DNA from 2 places in the Curtobacterium sp. LFS079 genome. Region 2 is predicted to be linked to the other one. Evidence: predicted binding sites of a transcription regulator. Region 2 holds the regulator's gene; the other holds the start of a gene.
What was found. The regulator HrcA, encoded in region 2, represses chaperone genes, less so after heat shock. The targets are predictions, from matches to a motif close to TTNGCACTCGNNNNNNNCGAGTGCNAA.
Positions count from the first base shown of each region.

Region 1: a site for HrcA is predicted at 3,849-3,875, ahead of groL (chaperonin GroEL). Genes of this name have one in related genera too.

Region 1 is NZ_JBFPFO010000010.1:109,730-116,154, reverse strand. Features, by position in the region: gene ACNQPB_RS15765 (siderophore-interacting protein) at 1-115, opposite strand, end outside; gene ACNQPB_RS15760 (uracil-DNA glycosylase) at 186-953, opposite strand; gene ACNQPB_RS15755 (DUF3263 domain-containing protein) at 1,071-1,406, shown strand; gene ACNQPB_RS15750 (LytR C-terminal domain-containing protein) at 1,463-2,050, shown strand; gene ACNQPB_RS15745 (cold-shock protein) at 2,238-2,441, shown strand; gene ACNQPB_RS15740 (ABC transporter substrate-binding protein) at 2,468-3,751, shown strand; gene groL (chaperonin GroEL) at 4,052-5,680, shown strand; gene ACNQPB_RS15730 (RNase H family protein) at 5,957-6,425, shown strand, end outside.
Region 2 is NZ_JBFPFO010000008.1:155,147-161,571, reverse strand. Features, by position in the region: gene ACNQPB_RS14440 (GerMN domain-containing protein) at 1-118, shown strand, start outside; gene ACNQPB_RS14435 (16S rRNA (uracil(1498)-N(3))-methyltransferase) at 125-904, opposite strand; gene dnaJ (molecular chaperone DnaJ) at 923-2,050, opposite strand; gene hrcA (heat-inducible transcriptional repressor HrcA) at 2,108-3,121, opposite strand; gene ACNQPB_RS14420 (DUF3097 domain-containing protein) at 3,351-4,202, shown strand; gene ACNQPB_RS14415 (DUF4870 domain-containing protein) at 4,324-4,737, shown strand; gene ACNQPB_RS14410 (hypothetical protein) at 4,747-5,265, opposite strand; gene hemW (radical SAM family heme chaperone HemW) at 5,385-6,425, opposite strand, start outside.

The DNA.
Region 1 (6,425 bases), on a different contig from region 2:
CGCCGGCGATCACGCGCACCATGTGCGGCGACAGCTGTTCGGTGCGCAGCACGGTCAGGTTGACCTGCGGGCGGCTGGTGCGGTTTGCGGAGGAGGTGGCCGGGAGGGAAGTCACAAGCTAAGCCTAAGCGTTTTCCCGAGGGTCCCGACGCGAGCTTGCGAAGGTTGGGAAGGGAACCACGCGGCTAGGGGCGCGCCGGCAGCTCCCAGTTGACCGGCGTCGCTCCTTGTTCGACCAGCAGTTCGTTGGCCCTGCTGAAGGGCCGCGAACCGAAGAAGCCCCGGGCCGCGGACAAGGGGCTCGGGTGGGCCGAAGAGATCGACGGCGTTCCGTCCAGGAGTGGTTGTACTGCCGCGGCGTCCTTCCCCCAGAGGATGGCGACCAGCGGCTTGCGCTTCCCGTCCGCGGTGCGGCGGCCGGCGACGGCGGTGACTGCCGCCGTCGTAATAGCCTCCCAGCCTTTGCCCCGGTGGGACCCGGCGGCTCCCGCGGCGACGCTCAGCACGCGGTTCAGCAGCAGGATTCCTTCCCGGCTCCAGGCGCTGAGGTCACCATGCGTCCGCGGCGGCAGGCCGAGGTCGGATTCCATTTCGCGGTAGATGTTCGCCAGGCTGCGGGGAATCGGCCGGGTGCGTCCAGACACCGAGAAGGAGAGTCCGATGGGGTGGCCAGGCGTCGGGTAGGGATCCTGGCCCAGGATCAGCACCTTCACGCCGGAAAGGGGCTGGCGGAACGCACGCAGCAGGTCTGCCGCGGCGGGCAGGACCTCTGTACCGCGGGCCGCCTCCGAGGCAACGAACCCCAACACCGAGCGGAGTTCGGCCTCCACTCCGGCAAGTGCGTCGGCCCAGTCCGGGGCCACGAGCGCGGACAGCGGCAGGCCGCAGAGCTCCTCGAAATCCGCGGAGCTGCTTCCGGTTTCCAGTTCAAACAGAGCGTCGTCGCTTCCCACGGTTCCATTCTTCCCGTGCCCGGCCCGGCCGCGAAACGGCCCGGCTAAATGACACAGCTGTTATTCGGCGGATACCATGGGGAGGGATTGTGTTGGCAAGCGTCGAAGGAGCGTGTCGTGGCAGAGCCCGCGCAGGAAACCATGGCGCCCGGAAGCGGCGGATGGGCATTGGATGACCTCACCGCTGAGGTCCGCAGCGATTCCCCGCTCGGTGTACGGGAACAGCAGATGCTGGCCCTGGAACGCCAGTGGTGGAAGTACGCCGGAGCCAAGGAACAGGCCATCCGGGAACTTTTCGACCTTTCGGCAACCCACTACTACCAGCTGCTTAATGCGCTCATCGACTCGGAAGCTGCCTTGGCGCATGACCCCATGCTGGTGAAGAGATTGCGTAGACTACGTACGTCACGTCAGCGGGCCCGCACTGCCCGCCGCCTCGGATCCGACGCCTGAGCCGGCGCTTCGGTGCAGGGCTGATTCCAGCAGCAAGCAGCAAGGACCGTCTCATCATGACCAAATTCGCCCGCGATGAATTCGACCGTGTGCCGCAGAACTCTTCGCGCCAGGGCGTCCACCGCGTTGTCGCAGCGGCACCCCGTCCGGCGCTGTGGCCGGTCCTGATCCTCGGCGCCCTGGCCCTGGTGGTCGGCCTGACTGCTTTCCTGATCCTGCCAAAATCCGCCCCCTCGTCGGCGCCGCAGAGCCAGCAGAGCGCCTCGCTGCAGAGTGGTTCGGCATCGCCCTCCGCAAGCCGCACTCCCAGTGCGAGCCCCAGCACAAGTCCCACGCCCACCCCGACTCCGACACCAAGCGCTCCCGCCATCGACAAGACCACTCCGGTGGCTGTCTACAACGGTGCCGGCGTCAGCGGCCTTGCCGGCAGGGTTTCCACGACTGTGCAGAACGACGGCTGGGTGCTGTCCGACGTCGGCAACTGGCGGGGCGCGCCGCAGCAAGGCTCAGCGATCTTCTACAACGGTCCGGCACAGAAGGGCAACGCACAAGCGCTCGGCAAGCTCCTGGGCATCACCGAACTGCTGGACACCGCGCAGTACCAGGTTCCGGTCGTCGTCGTCCTCGGCCCTGGGTACAACTAAGCCCCACTGGACCTCGCTCCGCTTCGGCCAGGGAACCCTCGCCGTCGTGGGCCCGGCCGGTTACGCGTGAATAACATTGGTCCCCAATGCCCGCCCCGCCGTCCCCCGCACGCATGAGCTTGGTTACAGTAGTGGAAGCTGCTCCGGAGATCCCGGGGGCGGCACGCAAACTGAAAGTGTGGGGAACATGGCTTTGGGGACCGTTAAATGGTTCAACGCCGAAAAGGGGTACGGCTTCATCACTGTGGATGAAACCGGGGATGACGTCTTTGTGCACTGGTCAGCCATCCAGATGGACGGCTTCCGCGCCCTTGAAGAGGGCCAGCGGGTGGAATTCGAACTCGGCGAAGGCCAGAAGGGGCCGCAGGCAGAGAGCGTCCGGTTGATCTAGTGCCTTCTGCGCTCCGCCGGCGTCCAGTGTTCAACCACCGTCTGTGGGCGCTGGCCCTTGTCCCGGGACTGCTCTTCGGCATCCCGGCATGCGCCGCGCCGAGCGGAAATGCCCGCCTGGACCGCGTCGAAGCCAGCGGCGACGGGACCCTCAGGATCGGTCTGATCCTCGACAATTCGGGCGATTCGGCGTTCCTGAACTCCTCGGAACTCGCTGCCGCCAAACTTGCCATCGCACAGATCAATGCTGCCGGCGGGCACAAGGGCCGGCCTGTGGAGCTGATCCCGCCCGCTCCCGCGGCCGATGCCGCGGCGTTCAACCGGGACGCCGGCGCCCAGGCGCGCTCCCTGCTTGACGCCCATGCCGACGTCGTGATCGGACCAAGTGATTCCAGCCATGCCCCGGCGGCGATCGACGTCCTTGCCCGGGCCAAAGTGCCGGTGATTTCGCCTGCCAATACGTCAACGGCACTTAGCAGTTACAAGAGCGGAGGGTACTACTTCCGCACCGCGCCCGCCGATTCGGTGCAAGGGAGCGTGCTGGCAAAGCTTGCCCGCGACGGCGGAGCCCGGCGGCTCGCCGTGCTGCACGAAAGCAGCGACTACGGCAGCCAGGTCTCCGACGCCGTGTCTGACGCTGCCAAGCGGCTCGGCATGGAGGTCCTGCCGGCGGCAGGCTTCGCCGAAGGCAAGGCCGGATCCGCCGTCGCGACGCTCAAGGATGCGGCCCCGGACGCCGTCGTCCTCGTTGCCCGGCGCGGTGCGCAGGCTGCCCTTTCGGAGCTGGTCAACGCGGGAATCTCCGGAAAGAAACTGATCCTCAGCGACGGCGCCATCCGCCAGTACGGCAGCGAACTGGGTGCCGGCGGCCTGGACGGCGCGCGTGGAGTGCTGCCCGGGGCCTTCCCGGGGACGGACTTCCAGAATGAACTGGTGGGTGTCGACCCGGGATTGAAGGACATGACCTTCGCGGCCGAAACGTTTGACGCCGTGAACCTGGCGGCCATTGCCGCAGCCGCAGCGGAGGACGACGCCGGAGCGTCAGTCGCGGCGTGGCTCACCACCGTCTCCGGCGGGGTGATGCCGAAGGCCGCCGCCGCAGGGGAGCGGACCGCCTGCAGCAGCTACCGGGAATGCCTCGAGGTCCTGAAGGCCGGCAAGACGCCCGATTACGAGGGCGAATCAGGCTCCATCGGCTTCGACGCCAATGGTGACATCACTTCGGCGAACTACATGGTTTTGACCTACGGCCCGGACAACACAGCGAAGGTTGACGGCAAGGAAACGGCCACACGCTCCTCCGCTTCATGAGCTGCGGATGATCACTGCTGGCGAACACGGTCCCGCTACTTGGCTGTCCGGGCAGGCTACTGCTTGCACTCTCCACGGGTGAGTGCTAATTATTGACTTAGCACTCACTGGCATCGACTGCTAATCCGCTGCCGGCTCCGGCCGCTTAGGGGACGCATAAGTGCCAGGGGGATCAAGAAACCTTGCTGGGGTGAGGTTCGGACTGCGCGGCATACAGAGGCCGCAAGGAACGGGCCGTCCGTCGCGGGCACCACTGCAGGGCTCCTTCTTATCGACTGTCCCGAAAGGACTACCGCCGTTATGGCCAAGATCATTGCATTTGATGAAGAGGCACGCCGCGGTCTCGAGCGGGGTCTGAACATCCTCGCCGACGCCGTCAAGGTCACCCTCGGCCCGCGTGGCCGCAACGTCGTCCTCGAGAAGAAGTGGGGCGCCCCCACGATCACCAACGATGGTGTTTCCATCGCCAAGGAGATCGAGCTCGACGATCCTTACGAGAAGATCGGCGCCGAGCTGGTCAAGGAAGTTGCCAAGAAGACGGATGACGTCGCTGGCGACGGCACCACCACCGCTACCGTGCTGGCGCAGGCCCTGGTCAAGGAAGGCCTGCGCAACGTTGCCGCCGGTGCCGACCCGCTGTCCCTCAAGCGCGGCATCGAGAAGGCCGTTGACGCCGTCATCGCCGAACTGCTGAACTCCGCCAAGGAAATCGAAACCAAGGAAGAAATCGCCGCCACCGCGTCGATCTCCGCCGGCGACACCGAAATCGGCAGCCTCATCGCCGAAGCCCTGGACAAGGTCGGCAAGGAAGGTGTCATCACCGTCGAGGAGTCCAACACCTTCGGCCTGGAGCTTGAGCTCACCGAGGGCATGCGCTTCGACAAGGGTTACATCTCGGCTTACTTCGTCACCGACGCAGAGCGCCAGGAAACGGTCCTCGAAGACCCGTACATCCTGATCGTCAACTCCAAGATCTCCAACGTGAAGGAACTCGTCACGGTCCTGGAGAAGGTCATGCAGTCCAACAAGCCGCTGCTGATCATCGCCGAAGACATCGAGGGCGAGGCCCTGGCCACCCTGATCGTCAACAAGATCCGTGGCACCTTCAAGTCCGTCGCCGTCAAGGCACCGGGCTTCGGTGACCGCCGCAAGGCCCAGCTCGCCGACATCGCCATCCTCACCGGTGGCCAGGTCATCTCCTCCGAGGTCGGCCTCAGCCTGGAGAACGCCAGCCTCGAACTGCTGGGCCAGGCGCGCAAGATTGTCGTCACCAAGGACGAGACCACCATCGTCGAAGGTGCCGGCGACGCCGAGCAGATCGCCGGCCGCGTGGCCCAGATCCGTGCCGAGATCGAGAACTCCGACTCCGACTACGACCGCGAGAAGCTGCAGGAACGCCTGGCCAAGCTGGCCGGCGGCGTTGCAGTCATCAAGGCCGGTGCCGCAACCGAGGTCGAGCTTAAGGAACGCAAGCACCGCATCGAGGACGCCGTCCGCAACGCGAAGGCTGCCGTTGAAGAAGGCATCGTGGCCGGTGGTGGCGTTGCCCTCATCCAGTCCGGTGCCAAGGCATTCGCCAACCTGCAGCTCGAAGGCGACGAAGCAACCGGTGCGAACATCGTCCGCGTTGCCATCGACGCTCCGCTGAAGCAGATCGCCTTCAACGCCGGCCTCGAGCCGGGCGTTGTGGTGGACAAGGTCCGCGGCCTGCCGTCCGGCCACGGCCTGAACGCCGCCACCGGCGTTTACGAGGACCTGCTGGCTGCCGGCGTCAACGACCCGGTCAAGGTCACCCGCTCTGCCCTGCAGAACGCTGCCTCCATCGCCGGCCTGTTCCTGACCACCGAGGCCGTTGTTGCCGACAAGCCTGAGAAGTCTGCCCCGGCAGGCCCCGGCGCCGACGAGATGGGCGGCATGGGCGGCTTCTAATCCCCACGCCCTCCCGCTGTTCAGCGCGCAGAGCGCGTTGCACAGCGGGTCCCCCGGGCGCGTGGGCCCAGCCCTCCCGCTGTTCAGCGCGCAGAGCGCGTTGCACAGCGGGTCCCCCGGGCGCGTGGGCCCAGCCCTCCCGCTATAGCGCCCGACGGCGGTTCCCACTTCGGTGGGAGCCGCCGTCGGCGTTTTCCGGGCCCTTTTCCGGGTCGTCCTTCCCGGCCTCCCTCCCGGTGGGCTCCGCTGTCAGTGCCGTCTGGCAGGATTGAAGGCATGACGATTATTGCTGCCGCCGACGGCTCCGCCCTCGGCAATCCCGGGCCTGCAGGCTGGGCCTGGTACGTTGACGACTCCTGTTGGCAGGCAGGGGGCTGGCCGCACGGCACCAACAACCAAGGTGAACTGATGGCCGTGCTGGACCTCTTCAAGTCCACTGCCCACCTGCCCCAGGAAGACCTCCGGATCCTGTGTGACAGCCAGTACGTCATCAACTGCATCACCAAGTGGATGGCCGGATGGAAGCGTAAAGGCTGGCGCAAGGCGGACGGCAAGCCGGTGCTCAACGTGGACCTCCTGAAGGAAATCGACCAAGCCATCGCGGGCCGCAAGTACACCTTCGAATGGGTCAAGGGGCACGCGGGCCATGACCTCAACGAGGCCGCGGACGTACGCGCCCGGGCCGTTGCCCTGGCCTACCAGCAAGGAACCGCCGCACCGGTCGGCCCCGGGTTCCCCGGCGCTC
Region 2 (6,425 bases):
CGGAACATTCACTTTCACCGTCAGCCTCGGCACGGGCCGCTATGAGCTGAGGGTCACGTTGCCGGCCCAGGCCGGCGACCCCGAGTCCACCGACACCCGTTCCTTCAACGTCGGCTGATCCCTTTCAACGCCAGCGTCCGAGGACGTCGCTGGCCAGCACGATCGCAGCAGGTCCGGCGGTTGACGAACGCAGCACGTGCTTGCCCAGAAGCGCGGTCACGGCGCCTTCGTCGGCCAGCCGGGTGACTTCGCGCGGGGTGATCCCGCCTTCCGGCCCCACCAGAAGCAGCACCTCGCGCACCCCGTCCGCGCCGCCGTCGGGCAGGCCTTCCAGCCAGTCCCCGAGGGCCGCGCGCAGGGGACGCTTGGCGTCCTCGTGCAGGATGACGGCGAGATCGGCCGCGGCCACCGCTTTGGCCAGCCCGGCACCGTCGACGGCGGGACGCACCTCAGGGATCCAGGCCCGCCGGGCCTGCTTCGCGGCTGCCCCCACCACGGACTGCCATTTGGCGTGGGCCTTGGCCGCCCGTTCGCCTTTCCAGCGCACGATCGACCGTTCCGACTGCCACGGGATGACCGCGTCGACGCCGAGTTCCGTGGCCGTTTCGATGGCCAGTTCGTCCCGGTCGCCCTTGGCCAGGGCCTGCACAAGCACGAGGCGGACGGCAGGCCTGGCCTCTTCGCGGAGCTCCACGGCCTCGACCGTCAAAGTCCCCTGGCCCGCTTCGAGGACCCGGCCCACCAGCCGGGTGCCGGCGCCGTCGGCGATGTCCACGGCTTCCCCGGTTTCGAGGCGCTTGACCGTGACGGCGTGGCGGGCTTCGGCGCCGTCGAGGACGAAGGTGCCGCCGGGCACCAAACCCTCAAGAGCACCGGCCGGGACGAAGAAGACGGGGTTGCTCATTGCTAAAGGTTACCGGGGCTACAGGTTACCGAGCTTGTCCCGCAGCTTCGCGAACATGCCGCCGCTGGCAACCAGCTTGCCTTCGGTGAACTGTTCGCCGCGCAGCTTGGCGAGCTGGCGCAGCAGGTCCTCCTGGGCGGCGTCGAGCTTGCCGGGAGTCTCGACGTGCAGGTGCACCTTCAGGTCGCCGCGGCCGTAACCCCGCAGGTGGGTGACGCCGAGGCCCCGGAGGGTGATGACCTCGCCGGACTGGGTGCCGGACTTGACGTCGACTTCCTGCGGCCCGTCGAAGGTGTCGAACGTGAGCTCGGTGCCGAGCGCGGCCGCGGTCATGGGCACGCTGAGGGTCGCGTGCAGGTCATCGCCCTCGCGGGTGAAGGTGGCATCGCCGTTGACGCGGATCTCGACGTACAGGTCGCCGGACGGACCGCCGGCGGGACCGGCTTCACCCTGGCCGGAAAGCTGTATCCGGGTGCCCGTGCCGACGCCGGCAGGCACCTTGATGGTCAGCGAACGGCGGCTGCGGATGCGGCCCTGGCCGTTGCACTCGTTGCAGGGGTCCTTGATGACGGTGCCGAAACCCTCGCAGGAACCGCAGGGGGCGGCGGTCATGACCTGGCCGAGGATGGAGCGGACTGCGCGCTGGACCTGGCCGCTGCCGCCACAGATGTCGCAGCGTTCCGGGTGGGTGCCCGGCTGGCAGCAGGAGCCGTCGCAGCTGGGGCAGACGACGGCGGTGTCCACCTCGAGCTTCTTGTTCACTCCGAAGACGGCGTCCTTGAGGTCCACACGGACGCTGATCAGCGCATCCTGTCCGCGGCGGGTGCGTGAAGCCGGGCCCTGCATTCCGCCACCACCGCCGAAGAAGGTGTCGAAGATGTCCTGGAAGGCGAAGCCCTGGCCTGCGTAGCCGCCGCCGAAGCCGTTGTCCGTACCGTTCTCGTTGCCTGTGGCGTCATAGACGCGGCGCTTCTGGGGGTCGGAGAGGACCTCATAGGCGTGGGTGACGGCCTTGAACTGCTCGGCGACGTCCTCCCCCGGGTTGACGTCGGGGTGCAGTTTCCGCGCGAGCTTGCGGTAAGCCTTCTTGATCTCCTCGCCGGTAGCTTCCGGCGAGACGCCCAGGACGTCGTAGTGGCTGCTCAAAATCTGTATCTCTTCCTTGTTGTCCTGCTGTTCTTGCTGCGACGGATCCGGCTGGCCTCAGCTGCCGAGGATCCTCGAAAGGTAACGTGCCACCGCTCGGACGGCGGCCATGCTGCTGGGATAGTCCATACGGGTGGGCCCGAGGATCCCGATCTTCGCGGCGGACCCCGGCCCGTACCCGGTGGCGACCACGGAGGCTTCGGACAATCCGTCGTACGGGTTTTCACGGCCGATGCTGACTGTGACGCCGCGCGGATCCTCGGCCATTTCGGAGAGCAGGCGGAGCATGACCACCTGCTCTTCCAATGCTTCCAGGACCGGGCCGATGCTCAACGGGAAGTCGACGTTGGACCGGGCGAGGTTGGCGGTGCCAGCCATCATCATCCGTTCGTCACGGCTGCTTTCCGCCAGCTTGTCCAGGCCGCGGGCCAGCACGGCGGCCGTACCCTGCAGTGACGGCGGGCAGAGCGCGACCACGGGAGCCAGCAGCTGCGGCAGGTGCGCCAGCGGCGCCCCGGCGATACTGGCGAGGAACCGTCCGCGCAGCAGGGTGAGGTCTTCGTCGCTCACGTCCATTCCGGCGTCGACGACCCTTTGTTCGACCTTGCCGCTGTCTGCGATCAGCACCACGAGCACCTGCCGCGGTGCCAGGAGCACGAACTCAATGTGCCGCAGTTTGGCCCGGTTGGAATGCGGGTACTGGACGACGGCGACCTGGTTGGTCAGCTGCGAAAGCAACCGGACCGTGCGCTCCAGGATGTCCTCGACGTCGCCGGATTCCTCCAGAAGCGAGTGGATGGCCCGGCGCTCCGCCGCGGAAAGCGGCTTCACCGCCGAAATGCGGTCCACGAAGAGCCGGTAGCCCTTGTCCGTGGGAATGCGCCCGGCGCTGGTGTGCGGCGCCGCGATAAGGCCTTCTTCTTCGAGGAGGGCCATGTCATTGCGGATGGTGGCACTGGAAACGCCCAGATGGTGCCGTTCCACCAACGCCTTCGAGCCGACGGGTTCGCGCGAGTGCACGTAGTCTTCGACGATGGCACGCAGCACTTCCAGCTTGCGTGGCTCGCTCATGCCTGCCTCCCTCGGACCTTCCCGCCCCTGGATTCTCTTACATCTGTCCCGCGGCCGCCGCCTTGGCGGATCCCGCAAGTCTTAGCACTCAACATGCCCAAGTGCTAACAAGTCTAGTATGTGCCGGACCGTTGTTAGCATTGGTACCGCTCGCGGCGAACAAGCTTCGCCCGCGGCCGGCGCCTTCCGGCAGCCGGAACAATCCCCGACAGCGAAGTGGTGTGACACTGTGTCCTACGACAACTGGGGCCCCGGAGCGCTTTCCGCTCCCGCCAAACGGGCGCTTCCCGAGGTTCCGGCCGAGCACGGAATGGTCCTCGAGGACGTGCAGTCCGGCTGGGTGGGCGCGGTGGTCCGCATCGAAAAGTCCGGAGGCATGCACATTGTCGCCCTTGAAGACCGGCACGGCAGGACCAAGTCCTTCCGGCTCGGGTTCGGCTTCCTGCTGGACGGACAGCCGGTCAAGCTCCTTCCTCCGGTATCGCGTGCGGCGCCCGGCGCCGCCCCTGCGGGCCGCACCGCGTCCGGTTCCGTCAAGGTGGCCGGACAGCGCGCCCAAGTGGCCAAGGCCAGCCGCATCTGGGTGGAAGGCAAGCACGACGCCGAACTCGTCGAGAAAGTCTGGGGTGACGACCTCCGCGTGGAGGGCATCGTCGTCGAGCCCCTGCACGGCATCGACGACCTGAGGGCCGCCGTCGCCGGCTTCTCCCCCGGCCCTGGGCGCAAGCTCGGCATCCTGGTTGACCACCTGGTGCCGGATTCCAAGGAATCCCGCATCGCCGCCGAGGCGATGGCCCTGCCGGGTGCGGCAGGGAACGTCCTCATCGTCGGGCACCCCTATGTGGACGTGTGGCAGGCCATCCGGCCCAGGACCCTCGGTATCGATCATTGGCCGGAAATCCCCCGCGGATCCGACTGGAAGACGGGCATCCTGAAGGCCTTCGCTTGGCCGCATGCCACAGCCGAAGACGTCGGCCTTGGCTGGCAGAAACTCCTGGGCGCGGTGCGCAGCTACGCAGACCTCGAAGCTTCCCTCCTGGGCCGCGTGGAAGAGGTCATCGACTTCCTGACTGCCCCCTGAGCCCGTATCTCCCCGGGGACCGGCAAGGCGCCATGCCGCGCACCTGGTCTCCGCATGCACTCCCGACCCAGTATTCTGGGACAGCAACACCACCGGACCCAAGCGCCTTAAGGAAGACACAGTGGCAGAGAACGCTCCCGACGGGATGGACGCTCCGAAGGGCCAGCCCCAGTACCACGGCGTCCCCGCCAACGCTCTGCCCCTGACCGCGGGCGAAGACCGCCAGTGGGCAACCCTGGCCCACTTCGGCGGGATCCTCGGCTGCGTCCCGGCGCTGCTGATCTACCTGATCTTCCGGGACCGCGGACCGTTCACCGCCCAGGAGTCCAAGGAAGCACTCAACTTCACTTTGCCGCCCACCATCGCGGCCGTGATCGCCAACATCCTCGTGATCCTGCCGGCCGTGGGCAACCTGTTTGCGGTGCTGGCCACGGCCATCTGGGTTGGGCTGACCTGCTTCGCGGTTTCAGCGGGCATCCGGGTCAACCACGGCCAGCCGCACAGGTACCGCTTCAACCTGCGCTGGATCAAGTAGCCGGCTGGCCTAGAGGTTCCGGATCCACGCGTCCGCGGACGGCAACACAAATGGCACCGGATCATTCTCCAGCGTGGCAATGAGCAGCGCGAGCAGCACCCAGCCGAGCCAGGCGCCGAGCACGTCGACCACGCGGTTCGCCAGAGTCTCCTTCTCGCCGAAGCCGGGCACGTACTTTTCGAAGAATTCCCAGCCGATGGTGATGGCCGCAACCAGGACCAGGGGCACCGACCAGAACCCGAGCATGGCCCCGGCCGAGGCATGGACCCATGACCACCGGTCGAAGGGGACATGGTCGATGTCCTGCGGTCCGTTGCCCTGCTTCTGGACGATGTCCCGGTAACCCAGGTACGCGGCAAAAGCGACCCAGACAACCGTGCCTGCGATCCTTATGACCCAGGCGGCCGTTCCCACCTTCGGGTCGAAGGTCATCAGGGAAAGCAGCAGGAATCCTGCCACCACTGCGAGGAAAAGAAGTGCGCTCCGCCAGGGAACGCCGAACGGGGACTGCGCTGAAATCGAAGACATGATCCCTCCCAGCATTGGTCTTCACACAGCGGGCGGAACCGGCCAGCCAGAGCGGATTGCCGGGCGTCCACGCACATGATATTCCCGGCAGGAACGGCTGAACAGGTGGCAGCCTGCCCCTATTCGGGCAGCAGCCGGCGCACCACGGCATCGGCCAGGAGACGGCCCTTCAGGGTCAGGACAAGGCGTCCCTTGAAGGCGGCTGCCGGCTCCACCAGCCCGTCGGCGATCAGGCCGGCGACGGCGTGCCGGCCGACGGCGTCGAGCGCGTCAACTTCCAGCCCGCTCCCCAGCCGGGCCTCCAGCATGATGCGCTCCATTTCGCGCGTGCCGGCGTCGAGGGTTTCGCGCCCCGCCGCCGGGGACTCCCCTGTGGCAAGCCGGTTGGCGTAGGCCGTGGGGTGCTTCACGTTCCACCACCGGACCCCGCCCATGTGCGAATGCGAACCGGGGCCGATGCCCCACCAGTCGTCCCCGCGCCAGTAAGCCAGGTTGTGGCGGCAGGCGTGCTCCGGCGTCCTGAACCAGTTGCTGACCTCGTACCAGGACAGGCCGGCGGCGGAAATGAGTTGGTCTGCGAGCTCGTACTTGGCGGCGTGATCGTCGTCGTCGATTCCCGGGACTTCGCCGCGGCGCATCTGGGCGGCGAGCTTGGTGCCCTCCTCGACGATCAGCGCGTAGGCGCTGATGTGGTCCGGCCCGTAGGACAACGCTGTGTCCAGCGAGGTGCGCCAGTCCTGCATCGATTCGCCCGGTGTGCCGTAGATGAGGTCCAGGCTGACGTCGAGGCCGGCGTCGCGGGCCCACTGCACCGCCTGGGGCACCCGTTCGGGGCTGTGGGTACGGTCCAGTACCTTCAGCACGTGCGGCACCGCGGACTGCATGCCGAAGGACACTCGGGTGAAGCCGGCCTTCGCCAGCAGTTCCAGGGACTCCGGCGTGACTGAATCCGGGTTCGCTTCGGTGGTGACTTCGGCACCCGCCTCCAGTCCCCAATGCCCGACGGCGGCAGCCAGGATCCGTGCGAGGTCTTCGGCGGGGAGCAGCGTGGGAGTGCCGCCGCCGAAGAAGACGGTACTGATCTTGCGGGCCGGCAGCCCGGAGGCTTCCATGACGCGGGCCGCGAAGTCGACCTCGGCTACCGCCGTTCCCGCGTAGGC